Regions from separate parts of the Enterobacter cloacae complex sp. genome, predicted to be linked through region 2. Evidence: predicted binding sites of a transcription regulator. Region 2 holds the regulator's gene; each other region holds the start of a gene.
The links. The regulator LexA, encoded in region 2, represses DNA repair genes until DNA is damaged. The targets are predictions, from matches to a motif close to TNCTGTATGTACATACAGNA.
Positions count from the first base shown of each region.

Region 1: a site for LexA is predicted at 1,634-1,653, ahead of rmuC (DNA recombination protein RmuC). Genes of this name have one in related genera too.
Region 3: a site for LexA is predicted at 4,131-4,150, ahead of sulA (SOS-induced cell division inhibitor SulA). Genes of this name have one in related genera too.
Region 4: a site for LexA is predicted at 4,631-4,650, ahead of metR (HTH-type transcriptional regulator MetR). Genes of this name have one in related genera too.

Region 1 is NZ_LT991957.1:2,317,146-2,324,379, forward strand. Features, by position in the region: gene DBR02_RS11590 (dienelactone hydrolase family protein) at 1-536, opposite strand, end outside; gene udp (uridine phosphorylase) at 796-1,557, shown strand; gene rmuC (DNA recombination protein RmuC) at 1,698-3,155, shown strand; gene ubiE (bifunctional demethylmenaquinone methyltransferase/2-methoxy-6-polyprenyl-1,4-benzoquinol methylase UbiE) at 3,222-3,977, shown strand; gene ubiJ (ubiquinone biosynthesis protein UbiJ) at 3,991-4,596, shown strand; gene ubiB (ubiquinone biosynthesis regulatory protein kinase UbiB) at 4,593-6,233, shown strand; gene tatA (Sec-independent protein translocase subunit TatA) at 6,310-6,564, shown strand; gene tatB (Sec-independent protein translocase protein TatB) at 6,568-7,110, shown strand; gene tatC (Sec-independent protein translocase subunit TatC) at 7,113-7,234, shown strand, end outside.
Region 2 is NZ_LT991957.1:2,427,782-2,435,015, forward strand. Features, by position in the region: gene ubiA (4-hydroxybenzoate octaprenyltransferase) at 1-664, shown strand, start outside; gene plsB (glycerol-3-phosphate 1-O-acyltransferase PlsB) at 754-3,174, opposite strand; gene DBR02_RS12120 (diacylglycerol kinase) at 3,329-3,697, shown strand; gene lexA (transcriptional repressor LexA) at 3,806-4,414, shown strand; gene dinF (MATE family efflux transporter DinF) at 4,478-5,815, shown strand; gene DBR02_RS12135 (CsbD family protein) at 5,935-6,144, shown strand; gene zur (zinc uptake transcriptional repressor Zur) at 6,191-6,703, opposite strand; gene DBR02_RS12145 (cupin domain-containing protein) at 6,820-7,234, shown strand, end outside.
Region 3 is NZ_LT991957.1:3,764,572-3,771,805, forward strand. Features, by position in the region: gene DBR02_RS18470 (AAA family ATPase) at 1-1,488, opposite strand, end outside; gene matP (macrodomain Ter protein MatP) at 1,674-2,126, shown strand; gene ompA (porin OmpA) at 2,192-3,244, opposite strand; gene sulA (SOS-induced cell division inhibitor SulA) at 3,601-4,110, opposite strand; gene DBR02_RS18490 (TfoX/Sxy family DNA transformation protein) at 4,328-4,954, shown strand; gene yccS (YccS family putative transporter) at 4,911-7,073, opposite strand; gene DBR02_RS18500 (YccF domain-containing protein) at 7,092-7,234, opposite strand, start outside.
Region 4 is NZ_LT991957.1:2,309,816-2,317,049, forward strand. Features, by position in the region: gene rhtC (threonine export protein RhtC) at 1-224, shown strand, start outside; gene rhtB (homoserine/homoserine lactone efflux protein) at 221-841, opposite strand; gene pldB (lysophospholipase L2) at 953-1,945, shown strand; gene yigL (sugar/pyridoxal phosphate phosphatase YigL) at 1,976-2,776, shown strand; gene DBR02_RS11575 (carboxylate/amino acid/amine transporter) at 2,859-3,758, shown strand; gene metR (HTH-type transcriptional regulator MetR) at 3,646-4,599, opposite strand; gene metE (5-methyltetrahydropteroyltriglutamate--homocysteine S-methyltransferase) at 4,716-6,977, shown strand; gene DBR02_RS11590 (dienelactone hydrolase family protein) at 7,060-7,234, opposite strand, start outside.

The DNA.
Region 1 (7,234 bases), 110 kb from region 2:
GAGTTCAGGGTCTTTTCACCCACCAGTATGCCGTACCAGGCTACGGCGGCTTTCAGCTGCGGGTTATGCGCGGCGTACAGCCAGCTAATGCGCCCGCCCCAGCAGAAGCCGGTCACCATCAGGCGGTGCGGGTCGCCGCCGTTGCGCGCCGCCCAGCTGGCAACGTGGTCAAGATCGGCAAGCACCTGCGCGTCCGGCACCTTGCTGACCAGGTTGCTGAACAGCGTCGGGATGTCGCTGTAATCGTTCGGATCGCCCTGGCGGAAATAGAGTTCTGGCGCAACGGCCAGATAACCCTCCAGCGCCAGGCGGCGGCAGAGGTCACGAATGTGTTCATGAACGCCAAATATTTCCTGAACCACAATCACGATAGGCAGCGGGCCCTCGGCGGATTTTGGCCGCGCGTGGTACGCCGGCATGTTCTCTCCCTGAGAGGGAATCGACGTTTCGCCTGCGGTGATGGCCTCTTCAGGGGTTGAGACAATGGTTGAGGCATGCGGGGCAGCAGCAGGTGCAAAACCGGTTTTTTCAGTCATGGCATTCTCCGTACCAATGAATGGATTAGCGCAAAGATAAATATAGACACCAGGTTAACAATCCACAGTGCCTTATAGCGTCTATCTTTTGTGCAGCACCCGTCGATATAACTTGTTAATGTGATGTGAATCACTATTTGATGGAAATTAACTGCAATCATTTTCATTCATGGTGAGATGCATCACGAAATAATGCACATTGCTTCTGTAAAGTACCTTTTTACTTCTTCTGACTAACCGACCCACAGAGGAGTCACCTATGTCTAAGTCTGATGTTTTTCATCTCGGCCTCACTAAAAACGATTTACAAGGGGCTACGCTGGCTATCGTCCCTGGCGATCCTGAGCGTGTGGAAAAGATCGCCGCGCTGATGGATAAGCCGGTTAAGCTGGCAGCCCATCGCGAATTCACCACCTGGCGCGCAGAGCTGGACGGCAAAGCGGTGATCGTGTGCTCTACCGGTATCGGTGGTCCGTCTACCTCAATCGCCGTTGAAGAGCTGGCGCAGCTGGGCATTCGTACTTTCCTGCGTATCGGCACCACGGGCGCCATTCAGCCGCACATCAACGTGGGCGACGTGCTGGTTACGACGGCATCCGTGCGTCTGGACGGCGCAAGCCTGCACTTTGCACCGATGGAATTCCCGGCAGTGGCTGACTTCGAGTGCACCACCGCGCTGGTAGAAGCGGCGAAATCCGTTGGCGCAACTACCCACGTGGGCGTGACGGCCTCCTCCGACACCTTCTATCCGGGCCAGGAGCGTTACGACACCTTCTCTGGCCGCGTGGTGAGCCGTTTCAAAGGCTCAATGGAAGAGTGGCAGTCCATGGGCGTGATGAACTATGAAATGGAATCTGCAACGTTGCTGACCATGTGCGCAAGCCAGGGTCTGCGTGCCGGTATGGTGGCGGGCGTGATCGTCAACCGTACCCAGCAGGAGATCCCGAACGCCGAAACCATGAAGCAGACCGAAAGTCATGCGGTGAAAATTGTGGTTGAAGCGGCTCGCCGTCTCCTCTAATCCTCTCTTCTGGGATAAAAGGCCGACGCGTTCGGCCTTTATTTTTTGCGTAGCGCCTCGCAGGAAAACCCTTTCAAACTGGACGTTTATACAGCACAATTCTATTTTGTGCGGGTTATACGTGGATGCAGGGGGGCATTGTGGATATCTCAATCCTGGTTTATGCGGTAGTGGCGCTGGCGAGCGTGGGGATTGGCTGGCTCATTTCCAGCTACCAGCACGCGCAGCAGAAAGCCGAACAGCTGGCAGAGCGCGAAGAGATCGTGGCTGAACTCAGCGCGACGAAACAGCAGCTTGCGCTGAGCGACCACTGGCGCGAAGAGTGTGAACTGCTCAATAACGAACTGCGTAACCTGCGCGACATCAACACCTCGCTGGAGGCCGATCTCCGCGAAGTGACCACCCGTCTTGAATCCACCCAGCTGCACGCCGAAGACAAAATCCGCCAGATGATCAACAGCGAGCAGCGCCTCAGCGAGCAGTTCGAAAACCTCGCGAACCGTATTTTTGAGCACAGCAACCGCCGCGTGGATGAACAAAACCGCCAGAGCCTGAACAGCCTGCTGACGCCGCTGCGCGAACAGCTGGACGGTTTCCGCCGTCAGGTGCAGGACAGCTTTGGACAGGAAGCGCGCGAGCGCCACACCCTGGCGCACGAGATCCGTAACCTCCAGCAGCTGAATGCGCAGATGGCGCAGGAGGCAATCAACCTGACGCGGGCGCTCAAAGGCGATAACAAAGCGCAGGGAAACTGGGGCGAAGTGGTCTTAACTCGCGTGCTGGAGGCCTCGGGCCTGCGCGAAGGGTATGAATACGAGACGCAGGTCAGCATTGAAAACGACGCGCGCTCGCGAATGCAGCCGGATGTGATTGTGCGTCTGCCTCAGGGCAAAGATGTGGTTATCGACGCCAAAATGACGCTCGTCGCCTATGAGCGCTACTTCAACGCTGACGATGACTACACCCGAGAATCAGCGTTGCAGGAGCATATCGCCTCCGTGCGTAACCATATTCGTCTGCTGGGCAGGAAAGATTATCAGCAGCTGCCGGGGCTGCGATCGCTGGATTACGTGCTGATGTTCATTCCTGTCGAGCCTGCATTCCTGCTGGCGCTCGACAGACAGCCTGAGCTTATTACCGAAGCGCTGAAAAATAACATTATGCTGGTCAGCCCCACCACGCTGCTGGTGGCGTTACGTACCATTGCCAACCTGTGGCGCTATGAGCACCAAAGTCGTAACGCGCAGCAGATTGCCGATCGCGCCAGCAAGCTGTACGACAAAATGCGGCTCTTCGTCGACGATATGTCCTCGGTGGGGCAAAGCCTGGATCGCGCCCAGGATAATTACCGCCAGGCGATGAAAAAACTCTCCTCCGGGCGCGGCAATTTGCTGGCACAGGCGGAGGCGTTCCGCAGCCTGGGCGTGGAGGTGAAGCGCGAGATTAATCCGGAACTGGTGGAGCAGGCGACCGCTCAGGACGAAGAGTTCCGCCTGCGCGAAGGCGACGCTGAGCAAAATTCCCGCAATGAAGACAACGATTTAGCGGCGAGTTTATCGCCAGATGAGCAGCCGGCACGTTTCTTTCACGGTGGTTGAAACGTAGGGCAAATGCGCCCAATCTGTTACACTTCACGAACATTTGACTGATTAGCAGGCTCTGAGATGGTTGACGATTCACAAGACACAACGCACTTTGGCTTTCAGACTGTCGCCAAAGCGCAGAAAGCTGACATGGTGGCCCACGTATTTCATTCCGTGGCGGCGAAGTACGATGTGATGAATGATTTGATGTCATTCGGCATTCATCGCTTGTGGAAGCGCTTTACTATTGATTGCAGCGGCGTGCGCCGTGGACAAACGGTGCTGGATTTAGCCGGGGGCACGGGCGATCTGACCGCAAAATTCTCCCGTCTGGTAGGCGAAACGGGCCGTGTGGTGCTGGCGGATATCAACGACTCCATGCTGAAAATGGGCCGCGAAAAGCTGCGCAATATTGGCGTGGTGGGGAACGTGGAATATGTTCAGGCGAACGCCGAAGCGCTGCCGTTCCCGGACAATACGTTCGACTGCATCACCATCTCTTTCGGTCTGCGTAACGTGACCGATAAAGACAAAGCGCTGCGCTCCATGTACCGCGTGCTGAAGCCGGGCGGTCGTCTGCTGGTTCTCGAGTTCTCAAAACCCATTATCGACCCGCTGAGCAAAGCTTACGATGCCTATTCCTTCCACGTTCTGCCGCGCATTGGCGAGCTGGTGGCGAACGATGCCGAAAGTTACCGTTATCTGGCCGAATCCATCCGAATGCACCCGGATCAGGACACGCTGAAAGCGATGATGCAGGATGCGGAGTTTGAAAACGTGGAATACTTCAATTTGACGGCGGGTGTCGTCGCGCTGCATCGTGGTTACAAGTTCTGAGTGGAGGTTTCCCGTGCCCATTAAACCCTTAGTCACCGCTGGCATCGAGAATGTACTGAATGCCTTTCTGTATCGCGCACCGGCGCTGAAAACCGCACGTCAGCGGCTTAACGGAAAGGTACTGCGTATTGTATTAAAGGAGTTCTCGACGCCGCTTGTGCTGGTCTTCAGCGAACGCCAGCTTGACGTTCTGGGTGAATGGGAAGGCACGGCTGACTGCTCGGTGATTACGCACATGAGCGTACTGCCAAAACTGCGTGACCGTCAGCAGATGACGGCGCTTATTCGCAGCGGTGAGCTGGAGGTCGAAGGCGATATTCAGGTAGTACAGAACTTCGTTGCACTCAGCGATCAGGCGGAATTCGACCCGGCGGAACTTCTGGCACCCTATATCGGCGACATTGCGGCCGAAGGGATAAGCAAAACGCTGCGCACGGGCTCCGCTTTCCTGCGCAAAGGTCTGCTCCGTCAACAGCGCTATGCTGCCGAGGTGCTGACCGAAGAGTGGCGTATGGCGCCGGGGCCTTTAGAGGTCGCCTGGTTTGCTGAAGAGACCGCGGCAGTTGAGCGCGCAGTTGATGCGTTAACCAAACGGCTGGAAAAACTGGAGGGCAAATGACGCCTGGTGAAATTCGGCGCCTCTACTTTATCGTTCGCACCTTTTTGAGCTACGGGCTCGACGAGCTTATCCCCAGAATGCGCATCACCCTGCCGCTTCGGCTTTGGCGGCGCACGCTGTTCTGGATGCCGAATCGCCATAAGGATGAGGAGCTGGGCGCACGCCTGCGTCTTGCGTTGCAGGAGCTCGGTCCTGTCTGGATCAAGTTTGGGCAGATGCTCTCAACGCGTCGCGACCTTTTCCCGCCGCAGATTGCCGATCAGCTCGCGCTGTTGCAGGACCGCGTCGCCCCGTTTGACGGGGAGAGAGCAAAGCAACAAATCGAAGAGGCGATGGGTAATATTCCCATCGACACCTGGTTTGATGATTTTGACATCCAGCCTCTGGCCTCTGCGTCTATTGCGCAGGTTCACACCGCCCGCCTGAAGGAAAATGGCAAAGAGGTGGTCATTAAGGTGATTCGCCCGGATATCCTGCCGGTTATCAGAGCGGACATGAAGCTGATCTATCGCCTGGCCCGCTGGGTGCCGCGCCTGTTGCCGGATGGCCGCCGTTTGCGTCCGCTGGAAGTGGTGCGGGAATACGAAAAAACGCTGATTGATGAGCTTAACCTGCTGCGTGAATCGGCGAACGCCATTCAGCTGCGTCGTAACTTTGAAGACAGCCCGATGCTGTATGTTCCTGAAGTCTACTCTGACTATTGCAGCCAGAACATGATGGTGATGGAACGTATCTACGGCATTCCGGTCTCGGATGTGGCGGCACTGGAAAAGCAGGGCACCAACATGAAGCTGCTGGCCGAGCGCGGCGTGCAGGTCTTCTTCACGCAGGTTTTCCGCGACAGCTTCTTCCACGCTGACATGCATCCGGGCAATATTTTCGTCAGCTACGAGCACCCGGAAGATCCGAAATACATCGGCATCGACTGCGGAATTGTTGGCTCGCTGAATAAAGAGGACAAGCGTTATCTCGCCGAGAACTTTATCGCTTTCTTCAACCGCGACTACCGTAAGGTGGCCGAGTTGCACGTGGATTCAGGCTGGGTTCCGCCAGATACCAACGTGGAAGAGTTTGAGTTTGCGATCCGCACCGTCTGCGAGCCGATTTTTGAAAAGCCGCTGTCGGAGATCTCCTTCGGTCACGTTTTACTGAACCTGTTCAACACCGCACGCCGTTTCAATATGGAAGTGCAGCCACAATTAGTTTTACTTCAGAAAACATTACTTTACGTTGAGGGCGTAGGCCGCCAGCTCTATCCTCAGTTAGACTTGTGGAAAACCGCGAAACCGTTCCTTGAGTCCTGGATTAAGGATCAGGTCGGTATTCCTGCGCTGGTTCGCTCGCTTAAAGAGAAAGGCCCGTTCTGGATTGAAAAAATGCCTGAAATTCCTGAACTGGTTTACGACAGTTTGCGTCAGAGCAAGAACCTTCAGCACAGCATGGATAAAATCGCGCACGAGCTTCAGTCCAGTCGCGTGCGTCAGGGGCAGTCCCGCTATCTCTTCGGAATTGGCGCGACGCTGCTGATAAGCGGCACGTTGCTGTTGATCAATCGTCTGGACTGGGAAATGATGCCAGCCTGGATTATGGCTGCCGGCGTGGTTGTCTGGCTTGCTGGCTGGCGAAAAACGCGCTGAATTAGCGTCGCTATCGATGGATTGCATACGTATAATGCGATCTGACTAATTAATCGTCTATCACTGGGGAACACGCATGGGTGGTATCAGTATCTGGCAGTTAGTGATCATTGCCGTCATCGTTGTGCTGCTGTTCGGCACGAAAAAACTGGGATCGATTGGTTCCGACCTGGGCGCGTCAATCAAAGGCTTCAAGAAAGCCATGAGCGATGATGAGAATAAGCAGGAAAAAACCGGTCAGGATGCTGATTTTACCGCTAAATCTATCGCCGATAAGCAGGACGAAGCCAAAAAGGAAGAGGCCAAACGTCACGATAAAGAGCAGGTGTAATTCGTGTTCGACATTGGTTTTGGTGAGTTACTGCTGGTCTTTGTGATTGGTCTGATCGTGCTGGGGCCGCAGCGTTTACCCGTTGCGGTGAAAACCGTCGTGGGCTGGGTGCGGGCGCTCCGCTCGCTGGCAACGACCGTGCAGAACGAGCTGGCGCAGGAATTGAAGCTTCAGGAATTTCAGGACAGCCTGAAAAAGGTTGAAAAGGCGAGCATGGACAACCTGACGCCGGAGCTGAAAGCGTCGATGGATGAGCTACGCGAAGCGGCTGAATCCATGAAGCGCTCATACAGCATTAACGATCCTGAGAAGGCGAGCGATGAAGCAAACACCATCCATAATCCGGTGGTGAAGGGCAGCGAAGAGCAGCGCGAGGGTGTGACGCCTTCCAGCGCGGAGCATCAGGCCGCTTCGCCAGAGCAATCGCCTCAGGAGCCCGAAGTGAAAAAGCAGGTGCCGCCGGAAGAGCCCGTGGTCAAAACGGCTGAGGTAAAACCCGCCGCGCCTGTTTCCGAATCATCCCCCTCGTCGAGTGATAAAGCGTAAACATGGCAGTAGATGATACTCAACCGCTGATTGCGCACCTCATTGAGCTGCGTAAGCGCCTGTTAAACTGCATTATTGCGGTTTTCCTCATTTTTTTATGTCTGGTCTATTTCGCCAACGATAT
Region 2 (7,234 bases):
TGCTGACCGAAAATTTGATGGGCATGTTAAGCGCACCGCGAATCGTCCTCTGCCGAGCGGTCAGGTGACCGGGAAAGAGGCGCGCATCCTGTTTGTCGTGCTGGTGCTTCTCTCTTTCATGCTGGTGTTAACGCTTAACACCATGACTATTCTGCTGTCCGTTGCGGCTCTGGCGTTGGCCTGGGTCTACCCGTTTATGAAGCGATACACCCATCTGCCGCAGGTGGTATTGGGTGCGGCATTTGGCTGGTCGATCCCCATGGCATTTGCTGCGGTCAGCGAGTCTGTTCCGCTCAGCTGCTGGCTGATGTTCCTGGCAAATATTCTGTGGGCCGTTGCGTACGACACCCAGTACGCGATGGTCGATCGCGATGACGATCTCAAGATCGGCGTTAAATCGACGGCGATCCTGTTTGGCCGTCACGACAAACTGATCATCGGCATATTGCAGGTGGCGGTGCTGGCGCTGATGGTGGCGATTGGTCGCCTGAACGGGCTGAACTGGGAGTTTTACTGGTCCGTGCTGGTGGCGGGGCTGCTGTTTGCGTATCAGCAGAAGCTGATCGCGAAGCGCGAGCGTGAAGCCTGCTTTAAAGCGTTTCTGAATAACAACTACGTCGGGCTGGTGCTGTTTATGGGGCTGGCGATGAGTTACTGGTCATAAAAAAGCCGGGTGGCGGCTTCGCCTTACCCGGCCTACGATTTAGCAGAACATGTAGGCCGGGTTAGCGTTAGCGCCACCCGGCTTTAACATCATTCGCCCTGCGTCGAACTCTCAATCGTCAGACGCACATCCGAGGTAATCAGCTCTGCCAGCATCTGGTAAACCTTTATCGTCTCTTCCGGCTCGGCATCGCCCGTATCGCTAATATACCCTTCGTCGCGCAGCGTCAGCACCAGGGAGCTGAATACCGCTTTGTCGAAGAATTCCGGAGCGTTAATGCCGTGCAGAACGGAGAGGCGCTGAGCCAGCGTCCGGCTCTCTTTTTCCAGCGTACCGCGGTTGATTGACGGATTTGCACTCAACAACCAGAAGGTGATGGCGTAGCGCTGCAACGTCTCACGCGCGCCGGATGCCAGTAGCTGCAAGGTACGAGAACGTGACGGATTGATATGCAGTTCATCATCACTGATGGTAATCAGCCCCTGACGATGCATTTCTGCGGTCATTTTATCGAGCTCTGCCGCCAGCTCATCTTCACCCCAGCGCAGGAACAGCTCCGCTTTCAGCATCGGATAGATGGTCTGAATATGGCGCAGCAACTCCTGACGCGAAATGCGGCGGTGCTGGGTAATGATGGCTGCCATCAGCGACGGCAACATCAGCATATGCGTGATGTTGTTACGGTAGTAGGTCATCAGCACGGCCTGCTCACGCGGCAGAATGATGATGTCACCGATGGTATCTTTCTCCACTTCGAACTTGTTCATCTGCAACGCGTGATCGATAAGCTCGCTGGCGGTAGCAGACGGCACGGTCGAATCCACGGAGTACGGCACGTTACGCATGATATAGAGGTAGCAATCAATCTGCTCGGTCAGCTGCTCGCGGGTCAGTGAACGCTGGCGAGAAGCCAGAAGCGCGGTACAGCACAGGTTCATGGCATTCGCCGCACCGGCATTGTTGATGCGTACCATCAGTTCGGATGCGATGCCGTTGACCGTCGGCGTCAGCCAGGCCGGACGCACCGCTTCGATAGGATCGATAGATTCGCGCCACTCCGGAACATGATGGTTCAGATACGTCATCAGCGGCAGGGGCTCGCCAAAGTTCACGTAGCCCTGACCGAGGTTGCGCAATTTGCTCAGCCCACGCAGCATCTGCGGCAGACTCTCTTTCTCTTTGGTCGCACCGCGCAGCTCTTTCGCATAGGTACCCACTTCCATCACGTGTTCATAGCCGATGTAGATAGGCACCAGCGTGATAGGACGCGTACCGCCGCGCAGCATCGCCTGAATGGTCATCGACAGCGTGCCGGTCTTCGGATCGAGCAGTCGGCCCGTACGGGAGCGCCCGCCCTCCACGAAGTACTCAACGGAATAGCCGCGGCTAAACAGTTCGCCAAGGTATTCACGGAACACGGTGGAGTAGAGCTTGTTGCCCTTGAAGGTACGACGAATGAAGAACGCCCCCAGACGGCGGAAAATCGGGCCTGCTGGCCAGAAGTTCAGGTTGATACCGGCGGCAATGTGTGGCGGCACCAGCCCCTGGTGATAGAGCACGTAAGAGAGCAGCAGGTAGTCCATGTGGCTGCGGTGGCAGGGCACGTAGACAATCTCGTGGCCGTCATGCGCGAGCTGACGCACGCGCTCGGCGTTGTGGACGTTAATCCCCTGGTAGAGGCGGTTCCACGTGAAGCCGAGGATACGGTCTGAGAGACGAATCATCTCGTAGGAGAAGTTCGCGGCGATCTCTTCCATCAGCGCGATCGCGTTCTGCTGCGCTTTCTCGTGTGAAATTTTCTTGCTGCGCGCTTCGTCTTCTACGGCACGGGCAATCGCTTTGGAAGCGAGCAGCTTGTTGAACAGATCCTGACGTGCCGGGAGACGTGGACCAACGGCCGCCAGGCGCTGACGTGCAAAGTGCATACGCGCAACGCGCGCCAGCTTTTGCGCAATGATCTTATCGGTGCCGTGTTCATCCGCCATGCGGCGCAGTGAAACGGAAGGCGAGAAGCGGACAAAGCTGTCGCGTCCCAGCCAGGAGACGGCGAAGAACTTCTGAATGCCGTTGAGCATACGCAGAGGCGGGTTCTCTTCCCCTTTTTCGCGCCCCGGACGACGACCAAACATCACCGACACCGGCACCATCTGTACGTCCAGATCGGGGTTGCTGCGGTGCAGATCGAGGTAATCATGGAACAGCTTAATGGACTCTTCTTTCGGCGTGTAATAGGTGAACACGCGCGGCCCGCCATGGATGAACACGTAGCGCGGCAGTAGCGTACCGTCGACTTCCAGGGGTTCAAGCGGGTCAGGTAAATCGTGCGCCAGACATTGAGCGCGAAGCGTAAGCAGGTCTGCCTTCGAGTTATAAGGCAAAACGTACATAATAGGGCGTGACGTATCGAGCCCTAATTCCAGCGCGGGTTCTGCTGGGATAGACTTACTTTTTACCAGTACGCTTAATGGTAAATTAAGTAATTTGTAGTAAATTCGTGGCCAGCCGGACATAAACGATGTAAAGCCTCTGGTTAATAATGCAATTGCGGCGCAAGGATAACAGAAAGCGCGCAAAATTTCTGTTGTTACCCGTCATACTTCAGGTTGCAGCAAAACGCGCTGAAGCTTTAGTTACTGACGCTATTTCTCATAAAAGGTTCTTTAGATGGCCAATAATACCACTGGGTTAACCCGAATCATTAAAGCTGCCGGTTATTCATGGAAAGGCTTTCGCGCCGCATGGGTTAATGAAGCCGCCTTCCGCCAGGAAGCGGTTGCCGCGATCGTTGCAGTTATCATCGCCTGCTTCCTTGATGTTGATGCTATCACCCGCGTGCTTCTCATCGGTTCTGTCCTTCTGGTGATGATAGTGGAAATTCTTAATAGCGCTATTGAGGCCGTTGTTGACCGGATAGGGTCGGAATTCCATGAACTGTCTGGCCGGGCGAAAGACATGGGTTCCGCTGCCGTGCTGCTGTCGATTATCACCGCGGCGATCACCTGGGTCACGCTGCTTTGGTCGCATTTCCGATGAGCCTCGAGGAATAATTAAGTCCCTGGTTTTTTGTGCAGTTTTTGGTTCCAAAATCGCCTTTGACTGTATATACTCACAGCATAACTGTATATACACCCAGGGGGCGGTATGAAAGCGTTAACGACCAGGCAGCAAGAGGTGTTTGATCTCATTCGGGATCATATCGGCCAGACGGGTATGCCACCCACGCGTGCAGAAATTGCACAGCGTCTGGGCTTCCGTTCTCCTAATGCTGCCGAAGAGCACCTTAAAGCGCTGGCGCGTAAGGGCGTGATTGAGATTGTTTCCGGTGCCTCACGCGGTATTCGTCTGCTGGTGGAAGAAGAGACCGGTATTCCGCTGGTGGGCCGCGTCGCCGCAGGTGAACCCCTGCTGGCACAGCAGCATATTGAAGGGCACTATCAGGTTGACCCAGGCATGTTCAAGCCGAGCGCCGATTTCCTGCTGCGCGTTAGCGGAATGTCCATGAAAGATATCGGTATTCTGGATGGCGATCTGCTTGCGGTACACAAAACGCAGGACGTGCGTAACGGGCAAGTCGTGGTAGCGCGCATTGATGATGAAGTGACGGTTAAGCGCCTGAAAAAACAAGGTAATACCGTTCAGCTTCTGCCAGAAAACAACGAATTCTCCCCAATTGTGGTGGATCTCCGCGAGCAGAGCTTCTCCATTGAAGGCCTGGCGGTAGGCGTTATCCGCAACGGTGAATGGCTGTAATCTCTTCCTGACAGGCTGTAGCTCCTCTACAGCCTGGCCTATTTTCTGATTCCGGTAATTTCCATGGCATTGCTAACTTCTGCCGATAAGGCGTTGTGGCGTCTTGCGCTACCGATGATTTTTTCCAATATTACCGTTCCCCTGCTGGGGCTGGTGGATACGGCGGTAATCGGGCATCTGGATTCGCCGATTTATCTGGGCGGCGTCGCGATCGGCGCAACGGCGACCAGCTTCCTCTTTATGCTGCTGCTCTTTTTGCGCATGAGTACAACAGGCCTGACGGCCCAGGCGTATGGTGCAAAAGATCCCCTGCGTCTGGCGCGTGCGCTGGTTCAGCCGCTCATGCTGGCGTTCGGTGCCGGCGCGTTAATCGTCCTGTTGCGTACGCCGCTCATTGATCTGGCGCTCCATATTGTGGGCGGCAGTGATGCCGTGCTGGAGCAGGCCCGGCGCTTCCTCGAAATTCGCTGGCTCAGCGCGCCCGCTTCCCTGGCAAACCTGGTCCTCCTGGGCTGGTTACTGGGCGTGCAGTACGCCCGCGCGCCGGTGATCCTGCTGGTGGTGGGCAACCTGCTTAACATTGTGCTCGATCTCTGGCTGGTAATGGGACTGCACATGAACGTTCGCGGCGCGGCGCTGGCCACGGCGATTGCTGAGTACGGTACGCTGCTGATCGGTTTGTGGATGGTCTGGCGCGTGCTGACGATGCGCGGCATCACCCTCGATCTTCTGAAAACGGCCTGGCGCGGCAATATGCGTAAGCTGCTGGCGCTTAATCGCAACATCATGCTGCGCTCGCTCCTGCTGCAACTCTGTTTTGGTGCGTTAACCGTTTTTGGTGCGCGGCTTGGGCCAGAAATCGTCGCGGTCAACGCAGTGCTCATGACCTTACTGACCTTTACCGCTTACGCGCTGGATGGTTTTGCTTACGCCGTGGAGGCGCATTCCGGGCAGGCATACGGCGCGCGTGAAAGCGGCCAGCTACGCGAGGTGTGGCGGGCTGCCTGCCGTCAGGCGGGTCTGGTGGCGCTGATCTTTGCCCTGGTTTACGCCTGTTTTGGTGGGCATATTGTCGCGCTACTTACCTCGCTGCCCGCGCTTCAGGCGCTTGCCGATCGCTACATCCTCTGGCAGGTGGTATTACCGGTGGTGGGCGTGTGGTGCTATCTGCTGGACGGCATGTTTATTGGCGCCACGCGAGGGGCGGAGATGCGCAACAGCATGGCCGTCGCGGCGGCGGGCTTCGGCCTTACGTTGCTGTCCGTGCCGTATCTTGGCAATCATGGCCTGTGGCTGGCGCTGGCGGTTTTTCTCGCATTGCGTGGCCTTTCGCTGGCCGTTATCTGGCATCGTCACTGGCGAAACAATACCTGGTTTCCTGCCCGACACGATATATCGTAGCGGTTAAAGATTCCGAATATAAAAATAACTTCCGAATCCTTAACTACAATAATAATCACGTCCAGCAGAAAAGAACGAAGCGGACGATACTCATAGACGCTTAACACGAGGACACGATTATGAATAAAGACGAAATCGGCGGCAACTGGAAGCAATTCAAAGGTAAAGCGAAAGAACAGTGGGGTAAGCTGACGGATGACGATATGACCGTCATTGAAGGTAAGCGCGATCAGCTGGTAGGTAAAATCCAGGAGCGCTACGGTTACGAAAAAGATCAGGCGGAAAACGAAGTCAAAGACTGGGAAACCCGTAACGACTACCGCTGGTAACCGGCACTATCCCCAAGGGCGGCCATGAGCCGCCTTTTCTTTGGCCTTAACGCGGCTTTTTCTTCACCAGGATTGAGTGATCGTGCTGACAGGCATCCTGATGGCGGCATGACTCCACCTCCACGCAGGCAGAACATAAACCGTGTGCTTCGATTACGTTATGGCGCAGGGCAAAGCCCATTCTGGCCGCCAGCGTATGCATAATATCTTCCACCCCTTCCGCACACTCCTCCTTCACCACGCCACAGCGATCGCAGATAAACATGGCGGACGTGTGGGTCGGCTGGTCAAAAAGATGGCACAGCACATAGCTGTTTGTTGACTCCACCTTATGCACAAACCCTTGTTCCAGCAGAAAATCCAGCGCCCGATAGACGGTTGGCGGTTTTGCCTGCGGCTCGCTTTCACGTAACAGGTCGAGCAGGTCGTAGGCGCTGATGGCACCCTGTTGCAGGCTCATCAGACGCAGGACCTCAAGGCGCTGTGGGGTCAGGCGCACATTGCGTTGCGCGCACAGCTTTTCAGCTTGCGCTAACAGCTCTTTTGTGGACTTGTCCATCGGTCACCTCGGATGTGGTAAGGGGTTAAACCCTCACTTTATCATGTTCTGGTAAAAACACCGAGATCCGCCAGGCTGTGCTATACCTGACGCATCGTAAATCGGGAGATCGCGCAATGAAAAGACCTGACTGTATTCGGCACTGGCGGGACGTGGAAGGTGCCGATGACGCCACTTATCCTGACAGCAACGAACGTTTCTCAATTGGCGCGCCGCTGGCCCGCAAGCTGGGTCTCGGCCGCATTGGTATTCACCATGAACGGCTGCCGCCCGGACGCCGTACGTCTTATCCGCATGCGGAAAGTGATGAAGAAGAGTTTGTATACGTTCTGGAGGGTTATCCTGAGGCCTGGATCAATGGCTATCTGTGGAAGCTCGAACCTGGCGACAGCGTCGGGTTTCCTGCCGGCACGGGTGTGTGCCATACCTTTATCAACAATACCGAGGAAGAGGTGCGCTTACTGGTAGTGGGCGAGGCCAATAAAAAGCACAACCGCATCTACTATCCGCTTAATCCGGTTTATGCCGCAA
Region 3 (7,234 bases), 1.3 Mb from region 2:
GCCGTTTAAACCGCGCTGCTGGCAGATAGCAAAGAACCCTTCGATTTTCTCATTCAGTCCGCCCACCGGTTGGGCACGACCAAACTGATCCACGGATCCGGTAATCGCAATGTTCTGGTTAATCGGCACGTCTGCAAGCGCGCTGATCACGGCGCACAGCTCCGCCATGGAGGCGCTGTCGCCGTCGACTTCGCTGTAGGACTGCTCAAAGGTTAACGAGGCAGAGAAGGGGAGCTGCTGCTCGAGCTGGAGTTCAGACATCAGGAATGCCTGCATGATCATCATGCCTTTAGCATGAATATTTCCGCCCAGTTCCGCCTTGCGTTCAATATCGGTAAATTCGCCGTCACCAATGTGCACCACACAGCTGATGCGGGAAGGCTCGCCGAAGGCGCGCGGGTGTCCTGGGAACTCGATGACGGATAAGGCGTTGATTTGCCCGATACGTTCGCCCTCGGTCTCCACCAGAATCTGTTCCAGCAGAATTTCATCCTGCATACGGTCAGCAAGATAGCCTTCGCGCCATTCGCGCTGGGCCAGCATCTGGCTAAGCTGCTCGCCGGTAAACGTACCGTTGCCGCTGATTACGCCGACTTCACGCAGCTGTTTACTGATCCAGAGCGGGCAGAGCGGCAGGGTTTCCTGATCGCCGGTGTAGCGTACGGCCTCGCGGATTAAACCAGGCCACGCATCGCTGGCAGGCGAGGGCAGCGCGAAACGTTCCGCCACGGCCATCACCCACTGGCACCACTGCGCCATATCATCGGCATCAGCAATCTGAATATTGTCTTCAAATTCGCTATAGACAGCCTGCTCCGCGAGTTCAGGCTCCATTTCCTGGAAGTCCGCCAGCGATTCGCGATCGCCCGTCAGCACGACGGTCAGCGACAGCGGCATCGACGGGATGGAGACCGGCAGAGGACGTGAATCGTCGTAGCCTACCCAGTCAAAACGTTGCTGCGTCACTACCGTTTTCAGGCGCATCCACAGCAGCGGCTGCGCAAGCAGCGTACGCAGGGAAATGAGCAGCACGCCGCCGTTCGCGCGGTGTACCAGCCCGGGTTGCAGTGACACCTCGCCATTGAACTGACGAAGGCAACCGAACAGCTGTTCGGCTTCCGCCCAGCTGGCAGTAATCACTTCGCCTTTGGCTGCGAACAGCCCGTCGGCCTGTGCGGCGGGTTCGAACGTCACGTCGCGTCCGGCAATATGATACTGACCACCAAAAACGGCGTTCGTTTTTGGCTGCAGCTGGCGCATGGCATCACCGAGAAGCGTCAAATACTCGGCTTCTTCCGGGGCTTTGAGCAGCATGAAGGGAGATGTGGCCCATGGGGATGACATCTGCTCCAGCGCATAATGCAAACGCGGTTGTGTCTCGCTAAGTATGTATTCGTGTTCTTTTGTGAGGTCTGGCTGTGTAAACAGTTCCTGATAGCTTTCGGTATCCGGAACAAGGTCACGCCATGCAAGTTTCGTAATGGTCAAAGTTGATGTTTTTTAGTCAGAAGTAAAACCGTGGAGTATACCGTAAGCGGCGCACTCTGCCCAATCAGGATTCGGGTTTTCATCATGCGGACTGCCGCAGCGTTTCACAGGATATGATTTCTTTTCAGCAGATTGCTAAAAAACTGATATTCTGAACTGAGTTACACGGTAACACTGAGATCGCAATGAAATATCAACAACTGGAAAACCTCGAAAGCGGCTGGAAATGGAAGTACCTGGTCAAAAAGCACCGTGAAGGGGAGCTGATCACCTGCTACATCGAAGCCAGCGCGGCACAAGAAGCTGTGGATATGTTGCTGACCCTCGAAAACGAACCGGTACAGGTCAACGGCTGGATCGAGAAACATATTAATCCGGCCTTGTTGAACCGGATGAAGCAAACTATCCGCGCTCGTCGTAAACGGCATTTCAATGCCGAGCATCAGCACACCCGTAAGAAATCTATCGACCTGGAGTTTATGGTCTGGCAACGTCTGGCCGGGCTTGCGCAACGGCGCGGGAAAACGCTGTCGGAAACGGTGGTGCAGCTGATTGAAGATGCCGAGCATAAAGAGAAGTATGCCAGCCAGATGTCGACGCTGAAGAACGATTTGCAGGCACTGCTGGGTAAAAAATAACGTTTTTGCTTTTGTTCAGATAATAAAAAACCCCGCATGGCGGGGTTTTTTTATAAGACGATAACTTATGCCGCAGGCTGAGTTACAACGTCTTTGATACCTTTAACTTCGATCTCTACGCGACGATCTGGTGCCAGGCAGTCGATCAGTGCAGCGCGTGGTTTCACGTTGTCACAGGTAGAACCGGTAACTGGGTTAGATTCGCCCATACCACGTGGGGAGATCTTGTTAGCTGGGATACCTTTAGATACCAGGTAATCAACTACAGACTGAGCACGTTTCTCAGACAGACCCTGGTTGTAAGCGTCAGAACCGATACGGTCGGTGAAGCCCAGAACCACTACAGAACCGTCTTTAGGATCCAGGTTGCTCAGCTGGGTGTACAGCTGATCCAGTGCCTGCTGACCTTCTGGTTTCAGGGTAGCTTTGTTGAAGTTGAACAGAACGTCAGACTTCAGAGTGAAGTGCTTGGTCTGTACTTCTGGAGCTGGAGCCGGCGCTGGAGCTACGACTGGCGCATCTTCCTGCTGACCGAAACGGTAAGAAACACCAACGCTCAGCATGCCGTTGTCTGGACGAACGCCAACGGTAGCACCGTCACCGATGTTGTTAACCCACTGGTATTCCAGACGGGTAGCGATGTCGCGGGTCATTGCCCACTCAACGCCGCCAGCGAATACTGGGGAAACGCCAGTGTCGTGGTCGTCACCAGCGATGCTGTTGCTGGAGTCTGCACGCCATACCATGCCGCCCAGACGGGTGTACACGTCCAGATCGTCAGTTACTGGGTAACCCAGTTTAGCGGTCAGCTGAACGCCTTGAGCTTTGAAAGCGCCATTTACGTTGTCGCCTTTGTACGGCATACGACCTAACCAGTCGTAACCCATTTCAAAGCCAACATACGGGTTAACCTGATAGCCACCGAACGCACCTGCACCCAGCTGGCTCTCGTGAGTAGGGCCATCGTTGTTCAGGCTGCTGTTGTACCAACCGGTGTCATGGAACTGAGACCAGCCCAGTTTACCACCTGCATACCAGGTATTATCTTTCGGAGCGGCCTGCGCTACGGTAGCGAAGCCAGCCAGTGCCACTGCAATCGCGATAGCTGTCTTTTTCATTTTTTGCGCCTCGTTATCATCCAAAATTTGCCATGAATATCTCCATCGGAGAAATCACGGTTAAATCCTTCACCGGGGGGCGTGGTCAAATATAAACCTACCGATATCTTCGGCTTAGGCCGAGCACCCCTGGCGATGTAAAGTCTACAACGTAGCTGAAAACTTACAAGTGTGAAGTCCGTCAGGCATATGAAAAAAAAAGTTCCGTATACCTAATATTTAACATTTTTTGAACGATTTTTGTGCAGTAAAATTAACGAGAACCGCGTCAGACAAGCCTTGCCGCAGTTTTGGCGCATTGAACTTTTTTTGCATACTGCGGTCGAAAAAAATTCCAGGAAAACTCTTAAAATGACTCAATGGTACACATTTGAGTGAATTTTTAGCCCGGGATGTTGTCCTCTGCGATAGGAATCTTCACGAACCGGCCGCATGATGAACCCCATCGCATTACCTTCTTCAGCAGCTTCAGTCAGACGCAAATGTTCCTCTTGCGACAGATCTTCAGGTAACCATCCAATCACGACGCTATAGTTCCCGGTACGTAATGCCCGAACCATCGACTCGACCGTATCGCAAGGGGAGAGTTGGTTGATCTGCATTACCTTCGCCAACGGCAGACCCGCCGACTGAACCCATTCACGACTTAATTTTTGCTGTGGCGTCAGCCAGAGCTGCCAGCGAGACTGTTGGCCGAGCTGCTGCAAAAGCGGCAGGAGTAACAGTTGTGTTAACAGCGGCTGGTCTTCACGGTAAACCACTTCACTGATAAGCCCTGTCGATACACGCCCGATAGAATTCTGCGCAACATTGCCTGCGGCAGAAGTAGAAGGTGTTAAGTGATTTGCATAGCCTGAAGTGTACATGTTCATTCCAGCCCTGTGGTTACTGTATGGATATACAGTAACCCCTGTGTGCATAAAGATCAACCTCATTTTCGGAAAGCGACTCGCAAATTTCATCCATTCCCGGTGAACCTGAAAAAATCATCTTGCCCAACGGCAATAAGTTGCCTATTTTCCTGCTAACGGATCCGTTAGTAAGAAATATCGTGTTTACTCTATGATTTTAAATGGAATTATCATGAAAAAGATATCCTATGAGCGGATTTATCAATCGCAGGAATACCTCTCTCCGCTGGGTGAAATTCACCATCGAGCCCTGTTTGGCGGTTATACCCTGGCCGTGGATGAAGCTGTGTTTGCAATGGTGTCTGACGGTGAGCTTTATCTTCGCGCCTGTGAGCAGAGTGCAAAATACTGTGTAAAAAATGCCTCCTCTTTTCTGACGCTGATGAAACGAGGACGTCCTGTTCTGCTTAATTACTATCGTGTGGATGAGGGGCTTTGGCAAAACAGGGAAAAGTTGCTTCAGCTCTCCTCGTTTGCGCTCGATGCTGCCAGGAAAGAGCGCTACCAGCGCCATCAGCGTAACCGGCTAAAAGACCTGCCAAACCTGACTTTTCAGATTGAGGTCCTGCTGATGGAAGCGGGTATCACCAATGAAGAGACGCTACGACAGCTGGGTGCGAAGACGAGCTGGCTGAAAATGCGCTCCAGAAATAAGGCGCTGAGCATCCGGGTTTTGTTCGCGCTTGAAGGCGCCATCGAAGGGCTTCACGAAGCGGCACTCCCGGCGGATATTCGCCGGGAGCTTACGGAGTGGTTTAATGCGCTGCCTGAGTCGCAGGGGCATCATTCCGCCAGGTAGCAATCTGCTGTCGCAGTCGACAAATTTCCGGCAGCAAAGCGATAAGCAGGCCAATTTGCTGTAGGACCAGCGGAGCTTTGTTGTCGGTCCCCGGATCCAGGTGTGCAATACGCTGCACCAGTTCATCCAGTGCCTGGTGCACCCGCGGCTCATCCGCAGGTTGGTGATGAAGCGCGTCATCAACGTAGCAAACGGCATCGTCCAGCAGCGCCAGGATCTCCGGATTGGTCAGCTTTTCACGGTGGGCGCCCAGGGTAGAGATATAGCTGGTGAACGTGTGGTTCAGGCACAGCAGCCGGAAGGCCGTTTCGCGAATTTCTGCCGTGGCGCGCGGCTCTGTTGACATATTAGAGACGACTGAAGCCAGCTCTGCGTCAGTGTTATGCGCATCGCGGCGGGCAATGCGATAGGCCAGACGGTTATCGCGACCCTGATGGTACTGCTCAAGAATGGCGTCCAGATAGCGGCAGTTGGCGTTCATTGCTCTGTCGGAGACGCGCGGTAAGTTTCGAAAACGCCAGTCAGGCCAGATGAAGCTCACCGCTGCCCAGGCAATGGCGCAGCCGATTAGCGTGTCGATCACGCGGGGGAGGGCAACTTCAAACCCTTCCCCCAGCAAATTGAAGCAGAGCAGCACCAGCAACGTGATGAACATTGTGGCGTGAGCGTACTGCACATTGCGGAAGGCGAAGAACAACACGCCGGTGATCACAATAAGGATAAGCTGTCCTTCTACAGAAGGCACAAAATAGAGCACCGGCAGACCGATGGCGACCCCGACTAACGTCCCGACAATACGCAGCGCAAGTCGATGGCGGGTAGCGTTATAGTTCGGCTGGCAGACGAACAGGCTGGTCAGCAGGATCCAGTATCCGTGATGCAGCCCTGTTATCTGGATAAATGCATAGCCCACGCACAGCACCAGCGACATCCTCACCGCATGGCGAAAGAGTGCGGAATCCGGCGTAAAATGACGGCTCAGGCGCAGCCAGATATCGCTGAAGCCGTTCAGACTGTCATCCGCAAGCCGGTTGTCAGCATCGTTGGCCGGCATCGCCATCGCCTGTTCAGACTCAATGGTGGCCAGCTGGGCATCAATGGCTCGCAGGTTGTTGAGCAGGAATCCCAGGGCTTTGAACTGCTCCGGCGAGGTTCCGCTGGCCTGAACGCGATCGAGCGCCGCATCCAGGTGACTGAACGCGCGCTCAAAGCGAGGATCATGCTGATAGGGCGTGCGCAGCAGTATTGAGCGCGCAAGCTGCTGGCAGGCCTGAGACTGCATCGACAGCAGGCGCTGGAAGCGAAACATCACGTCGCTGTAGCGGAATTTCTCGCGCAGATCAGCGTACTGCACATGCGAGGAGCTGGCGCGCTCGTGAATATCCTGGGCGACAAAGTAGTAGTGGAGGGTGCGTCGGGTACCGCGCTGACCGCGATCGCCGCGCAGACGGGTGAGCAGAGACGCTTTGGTCTGGTTCAGCGTAGCGACCAGTTGGCCATTTGCCAGCGCCAGATCGTACAGCGGCGCCTGGCTATCCTCTTCGATATCCGGATCGAACAGCCGCGACTTCAGCTCCAGATAGTGGGCCAGCTGCTCATAGCTGCGGGCAAGGTTGTCCTGCAAGGCACGGACCGGAAAAATAAGATGCCCGGTTAAGGTCAGCAGGTTATACCAGATAGCGCCCAACAGCAGCAGGAGTGGCTGCTGATACCACTGATCGTAAAGGGAGACCCCCAGCATGGTGTAAATGGCAATCAGCAGGGCGCCGAACGCGATAGTGGCGTAGCGTTGCCCGAGGCCGCCGAGCAAAATGAAGCCGCTGGTCGACACCGTCAGCCCTAAGGCAAACAGCCAGGGCCAGGGGAAAAGCAGCTCCACGGAGGCGGAGGCAATAAAGAAGCAGACCAGCGTGATGACCAGGTTACGCAAACGTCCGGCCAGGCGGTCGTCAAGATCGGCCAGCGCGCCGGCCACCACCCCAAGCGTGAGGGGAATGGTGAGCTTAACGTCATTCAGCCACCACGGCAGCGCCACGGTGCCGCAGAGAGCGATAAAGATCCTGACGTTATACAGCCAATTACTGTTCCACGTATAGCGACGAATCAGGGGGCTTAGCATGAGAGCGGCCAGTCCTTATTACTGAAAACGACGACGGGCATTGGCTTCACGCGCGGCTTGCGCCACTTCGACCGGGACAACGCGGCGTCCGACCGGCCACAGGGCGATGGTGGCAATCTTGAAATTAGCGATGCCAACCGGAATGCCAATAATCGTAATGC
Region 4 (7,234 bases), 120 kb from region 2:
GCTCCGTGTTCTCGCTGTTTGTGGGTGACAGCGTCGGCGCGGGCGCGCGCTGGGGGATCTTCCTGCTGATCGTGGTTGAGACGTTCGCCTGGTTCACTATTGTTGCCAGCCTGTTCGCTTTACCGGCAATGCGTCGCGGCTACCAGCGCATCGCGAAGTGGATCGACGGCTTTGCCGGCGCGCTGTTCGCCGGCTTCGGCATTCATCTCATTATTTCTCGCTAGGCATGACGCGCTGACGCAAGCAGCGCGCCAACCAGCATAAACAGCGAACCAAAGACTTTGTTCAGGGCCTTCATCTGTTTAGGCCCTTTGATCCACGCCGCAATTCGCTGCGCCAGCGTCGCGTAACCAATCATCACAATGATATCGACAATAATGGTGGTCGCGCCGAGCACCACATACTGCATGACCTGCGGCTGATGCGGCACGATAAACTGCGGGAACAGGGCGGCGAGGAAAACGATGCTTTTTGGGTTGGTCAGGTTAACGAACACCGCGCGCTTAAACAGATGGCCGCGCGTTTGCGTCCGTGAGAGCGTATTCAGGTCAATTGAGCCTGCCGCGCGCCACTGCTGAATGCCCAGCCAAATCAAATACGCCGCACCGGCCCACTTCAGCACTTCAAACGCCAGCACCGAACGGGAGAACAGCGTCCCCAGACCAATCCCCACCAGTACAATGTGAATGCCAAGCCCGGTCTGTAAACCGGCAATCGACGCCGCCGCGCCGCGATAGCCGTGGTTGATGGAGGTGGTCATGGTATTAATGGCCCCGGAGCCGGGTGAAAGGCTGAGGATGATGGATGTCAGCAGGTAAGCGAACCACCACTCGAAGGTCATTTGAAACTCCCGGATCGTCTGTTTTTATGCCACAATACGCTATTGTTGAGTCATTTTGTGACCGATGACGAAAAAAACTATATTCCCTGGATTACGGGGGGTGGAAACCCAATGTTTCAGCAGAAAAAGGACTGGGAAACACGAGAAAACGCATTTGCGGCTTTCTCCATGGGGCCGCTGAGCGATTTCTGGCGCCAGCGAGAGGAAGATGAATTTACGGGCGTCGGAGGGATCCCGGTACGCTTCGTTCGTTTCCGTGATGAAAAAAATGACCGGGTGATTGTGGTCTGCCCCGGCCGTATCGAAAGTTACGTCAAATATGCCGAGCTGGCGTATGACCTGTTCCATCTGGGCTTCGACGTATTAATTATCGACCATCGCGGGCAGGGGCTTTCAGGCCGGTTGCTGCCGGATACCCATCGCGGCCACGTGGATAACTTCAGCGATTACGTCGACGATTTTGCCGCGTTCTGGGAGCAGGAAGTGCAGCCAGGTCCGTGGCGCAAGCGCTATATACTGGCGCACTCCATGGGCGGCGCCATTTCCACGCTGTTTTTGCAGCGCTACGATCACCAGTGTGATGCCATCGCGCTTACCGCGCCGATGTATGGCATTGTGATTCGCTTCCCTGACTGGATGGTACGCCATCTTCTCGACTGGGCTGAGGGCCATCAGCGCATTCGGGAAAATTATGCCATCGGGACAGGGCGCTGGCGGGCGCTGCCGTTTGCCATCAACGTGTTAACCCACAGCCGGCAGCGCTATCGCCGCAACCTGCGCTTTTATGCCGATGAGCCGCGCTTACGCGTCGGTGGCCCGACCTGGCACTGGGTGCGGGAAGGCATTCACGCCGGCGAGCAGGTGCTGGCGGGCGTGGGTGATGATGATACGCCGACGCTTCTGATTCAGGCGGAGGAAGAGCGTGTGGTGGATAACCGCATGCACGATCGATACTGTGAACTGCGCGCCGCGACGGGCCACCCGTGTGAAGGGGGTAAACCGCTTGTCATCAACGGCGCGTACCATGAGATCCTTTTCGAAAAGGACACTATGCGCTCAGTCGCGCTCAACGCTATTGTTGAATTTTTCAACAGGCATAACTGATTACTGTTTTCACCAGAGGTTTAAATCCCTATGTACCAGGTTGTTGCATCTGATTTAGATGGCACGCTGCTTTCCCCCGACCACACCCTGTCGCCTTACGCGAAAGAGACCTTAAAACTCCTGACCGCCCGCGGCGTGAACTTTGTCTTCGCCACCGGCCGCCACCACGTGGACGTGGGGCAGATCCGCGATAACCTGGAAATCAAATCGTACATGATCACCTCCAACGGTGCTCGCGTACACGACACGGACGGTAACCTCATTTTCACTCATAACCTGGATCGTGATATCGCCGCCGATCTGTTCGGCGTGGTGCATAACAACCCGGATATCGTCACCAACGTTTACCGTGACGACGAATGGTTTATGAACCGTCATCGCCCGGACGAAATGCGCTTCTTCAAGGAAGCGGTATTCAACTACTCGCTGTATGAGCCGGGTTTGCTGGATCCGGAGGGGATCAGCAAAGTGTTCTTTACCTGCGAAAGCCACGAAGCGCTGCTGCCGCTGGAGCAGGCGATCAACGCCCGCTGGGGCGACCGCGTCAACGTGAGCTTCTCCACGCTGACCTGTCTGGAAGTGATGGCGGGCGGCGTGTCCAAAGGTCACGCCCTGGAAGCGGTGGCAAAACGTCTGGGCTTTGAGCTGAAAGACTGCATCGCATTCGGCGACGGCATGAACGATGCCGAGATGCTCTCTATGGCGGGCAAAGGCTGCATCATGCAGAACGCGCACCAGCGCCTCAAAGACCTGCACCCGGAGCTGGAAGTGATCGGCACCAACGCCGATAACGCGGTACCTAAGTATTTGCGCAAGCTGTTCCTTGAATAATCTTCATTTGATTATTTATTGCTCAGTTGTCAACTAAAGAGTTCGCTACAATGCCTGTCCTTCTTTCTGAGAGACAAGCATTGTGGCGCTACTCATTATCACCACTATCCTGTGGGCCTTCTCCTTTAGCCTGATTGGCGAATACCTTGCCGGATCGGTCGACAGCTACTTCTCGGTGCTGATGCGCGTAGGGCTGGCGGCGCTGGTATTCCTGCCGTTCCTGCGCACCCGCGGGCAATCGCTGAACACCATTCTGTTGTACATGCTGGTGGGCGCGATGCAGCTCGGCATCATGTATCTGTTCAGCTTTCGGGCCTACGTCTACCTGTCCGTCTCGGAATTCCTGCTCTTTACCGTGCTGACGCCGCTCTATATCACGCTGATTTACGACCTGCTCAGCAAGCGCCGCCTGCGCTGGGGATATCTGCTGAGCGCCGCGCTGGCGGTAATTGGCGCGGCGATCATTCGCTACGACAAGGTGAGCGATCACTTCTGGACCGGGCTGATGTTCGTCCAGCTCGCCAATATCAGCTTCGCCATCGGGATGGTGGGTTACAAACGCCTGATGGAAACCCGCCCGATGCCGCAGCATAACGCGTTTGCATGGTTCTATGTGGGCGCGGCGATTGTCGCGGTGGCGGCGTGGTTTCTGCTCGGCAATCCGCAAAGGCTGCCGACCACTACCGTGCAGTGGAGCGTTCTGGTCTGGCTGGGCGTGGTGGCGTCGGGGCTGGGGTACTTTATGTGGAACTACGGCGCTACGCAGGTAGACGCCGGAACGCTGGGGATCATGAACAACGTACACGTCCCGGCGGGGCTGCTGGTAAACCTCGCAATCTGGCAGGAACAGCCGCACTGGCCGAGCTTCCTTATTGGGGGAACGGTGATCCTGGCTTCGCTATGGGTACATCGCCGCTGGGTCGCTCCGCGCTCCGCACAAACGGAAGATGGTCGCACGCGTGGTTCCGCGCTGAGCGAATAAACGCTTCCGTAATCGGCTGACGCTGCTCGCCGTCGCGCACGGCAGCGTACAGCCGGCTCCACAATCCTTCACCCAGGGTTTTGGTGACCACCAGACCCTGGCGTTCAACCGTCTCGACCACCCAGTGCGGCAGCGCCGCGATCCCCATTCTGGCTGCCACCATCTGGATCAGCAGCAGGGTATTGTCCACGCTTTTCAGCTGAGGGCTGATGCCCGCGGGTTGCAGAAAATGGCGCCAGATATCCAGACGACTGCGCTGTACCGGGTATATCAGCAGCGTTTCGCTGGCAAGATCTTCCGGCGTAATGCGCGTTTTGGCGGCCAGCGGATGATCCGGGGCCAGCACCAGACGGACCTCAAAATCAAACATCGGCGAATAGTGCAGGCCGCTGCGCGGCAGAATGTCTGAGGTCATCACCAGATCCAGCTCACCCTGCTGAAGCGACGGCTGCGGATCAAACGTGACGCCGGATTTAAAGTCCATCTCCACCTGCGGCCACTTCTGGCGGAAGTTCTCAAGCGCGGGAGTCAGCCACTGAATACAGCTGTGACACTCAATGGCGATGCGCAGAGTGGTCTGCTGCGGCTCGTTGCAGGACTGCAACGCGCTGGCAATCTGCGGCAGCACCTGGTTCGCCAGCTGAAGCAAAATTTCGCCCTGCGGCGTAAAGCGCAAGGGCTGGCTCTTACGCACAAAAAGACGAAAACCGAGGCGTTGTTCCAGATCGCTGAACTGGTGAGAAAGGGCAGACTGAGTCTGGTGCAGCGTGGCCGCTGCCGCCGCAAGAGAACCGCAGTTCCGCAACGCTTGTAGCGTTTTCAGGTGTTTTATCTCGATCATGAAAGTCCTTCACTTCGCCATGAACATTTTGCGCTTGAGGAATATACAGTACCTGCCAATTATAGAAGTGTAAACATCTGGACGTCTAAATAACGAATTTCTACAAGGGGTATGCCATGACAATCCGCTCTCACACTCTCGGTTTCCCTCGCGTTGGCCTGCGTCGCGAGCTGAAAAAAGCGCAAGAAAGCTACTGGGCGGGTAACGCCACCCGTGAAGAACTGCTGGCGGTGGGCCGCGAGCTGCGCGCCCGTCATTGGGATCAGCAAAAACAGGCGGGCGTTGACCTGCTGCCGGTGGGCGATTTCGCCTGGTACGACCATGTTCTGACCACCAGCCTGCTGCTTGGCAACGTGCCGGCTCGTCATCAGAACAGCGATGGATCGGTAGATATCGACACCCTGTTCCGCATCGGCCGTGGCCGTGCGCCAACGGGTGAACCAGCGGCAGCGGCGGAAATGACCAAGTGGTTTAACACCAACTATCACTATATGGTGCCGGAGTTCGTTAAGGGCCAGCAGTTTGCGCTGACCTGGACGCAGCTTCTGGATGAAGTGGACGAAGCGCTGGCGCTGGGCCATCAGGTGAAGCCCGTATTGCTGGGGCCAGTAACCTACCTGTGGCTGGGCAAAGTGAAAGGCGAACCGTTTGACCGCCTCAGCCTGCTGAACGATATTCTGCCGGTTTATAAGCAGGTGCTGATCGAGCTCGGCAAACGCGGCATCCAGTGGGTGCAAATCGACGAACCCGCGCTGGTGCTTGAGCTGCCGCAGGCGTGGCTGGATGCCTTTAAACCAGCGTATGACGCGCTCACTGGCCAGGTGAAGCTGCTGCTGACCACCTATTTCGAAGGCGTGACGCCGAACCTCAACACCATTACCGCGCTGCCGGTTCAGGGCCTGCACGTGGACCTCGTTCACGGTAAAGACGACGTGGCGGAGCTGCATAAGCGTCTGCCTGCCGACTGGCTGCTCTCCGCCGGTCTGGTCAACGGTCGTAACGTCTGGCGCGCCGATCTGACCGAGAAATACGCGCAAATTAAAGACATCGTCGGTAAACGCGAGCTGTGGGTGGCTTCGTCCTGTTCTCTGCTGCACAGTCCGATCGATCTGAGCGTGGAGACTCGCCTGGACGCAGAAGTGAAAAGCTGGTTTGCCTTCGCCCTGCAAAAATGTGAAGAGCTGGCGCTGCTGCGCGATGCGCTCAACAGCGGCGATACGGCGGCGATTGCCGACTGGAGCGCCCCAATCCAGGCGCGTCGTCACTCGGCTCGCGTGCACAACCCGGCGGTGGAAAAGCGTCTGGCGGCCATTACCGCCCGGGACAGCCAGCGCCAGAGCCCGTACGAGGTACGTGCAGAAGCCCAGCGCGCCCGCTTCAACCTGCCCGCGTGGCCGACCACGACCATCGGTTCATTCCCGCAGACTACCGAGATCCGCGGCCTGCGTCTGGACTTCAAAAAGGGCAATCTGGACGCGAATCATTACCGCACCGGCATCGCGGAACACATCAAGCAGGCGATTATCGAGCAGGAACGCCTCGGGCTGGACGTGCTGGTGCACGGTGAAGCCGAGCGTAACGACATGGTGGAATACTTCGGTGAGCACCTGGACGGCTTCGTCTTTACCCAGAACGGCTGGGTGCAGAGCTACGGCTCCCGCTGCGTGAAGCCGCCGGTAGTGATTGGTGACATCAGCCGCCCGGCGGCGATTACCGTGGAGTGGGCGAAGTATGCCCAGTCTCTGACCGATAAACCGGTAAAAGGCATGCTGACCGGCCCGGTGACCATTCTCTGCTGGTCGTTCCCGCGCGAAGACGTGTCGCGCGAGACGATTGCCAAACAGATCGCGCTGGCGCTGCGTGATGAAGTGGCGGATCTGGAGGCGGCGGGGATTGGCATCATTCAGATCGACGAACCGGCGCTGCGGGAAGGTTTGCCGCTGCGTCGCAGCGACTGGGATGCGTACTTACAGTGGGGCGTGGAAGCCTTCCGCATTAACGCCGCCGTTGCGAAGGATGACACGCAGATCCACACCCACATGTGCTACTGCGAATTTAACGACATCATGGACTCCATTGCCGCGCTGGACGCCGACGTCATTACCATCGAGACCTCGCGTTCAGACATGGAGCTGCTGGAGTCGTTTGAAGAGTTCGACTACCCGAACGAAATTGGGCCGGGCGTGTATGACATTCACTCCCCGAACGTGCCGAGCGTGGAGTGGATTGAAGCTCTGTTGAGAAAAGCCGCCCAGCGCATCCCGGCAGAACGCCTGTGGGTAAACCCGGACTGCGGCCTGAAAACCCGCGGCTGGCCGGAGACGCGCGCCGCGCTGGCGAATATGGTGAAGGCGGCGCAGAATCTGCGTCAGGCGTAGTGGTGCTGGATTGCCGGGTGGCGCTATCGCTTACCCGGCCTGCCAGTAGGCCCGGTAAGGCGCAGCCGCCACCGGGTTTTTTTTATGCTTTTTTCCCGCCGTACTGGCTAAACCACGCCAGCATTCTCTGCCAGCCATCTTTCGCCGATTCCGCGTGATAGCTCGGACGATAATCGGCATTAAACGCGTGTCCGGCATCGGGATACACCACGATTTCGGCCTTCGCGTTTGCCGCCCGCAGCGCGTGGCGCATGGTC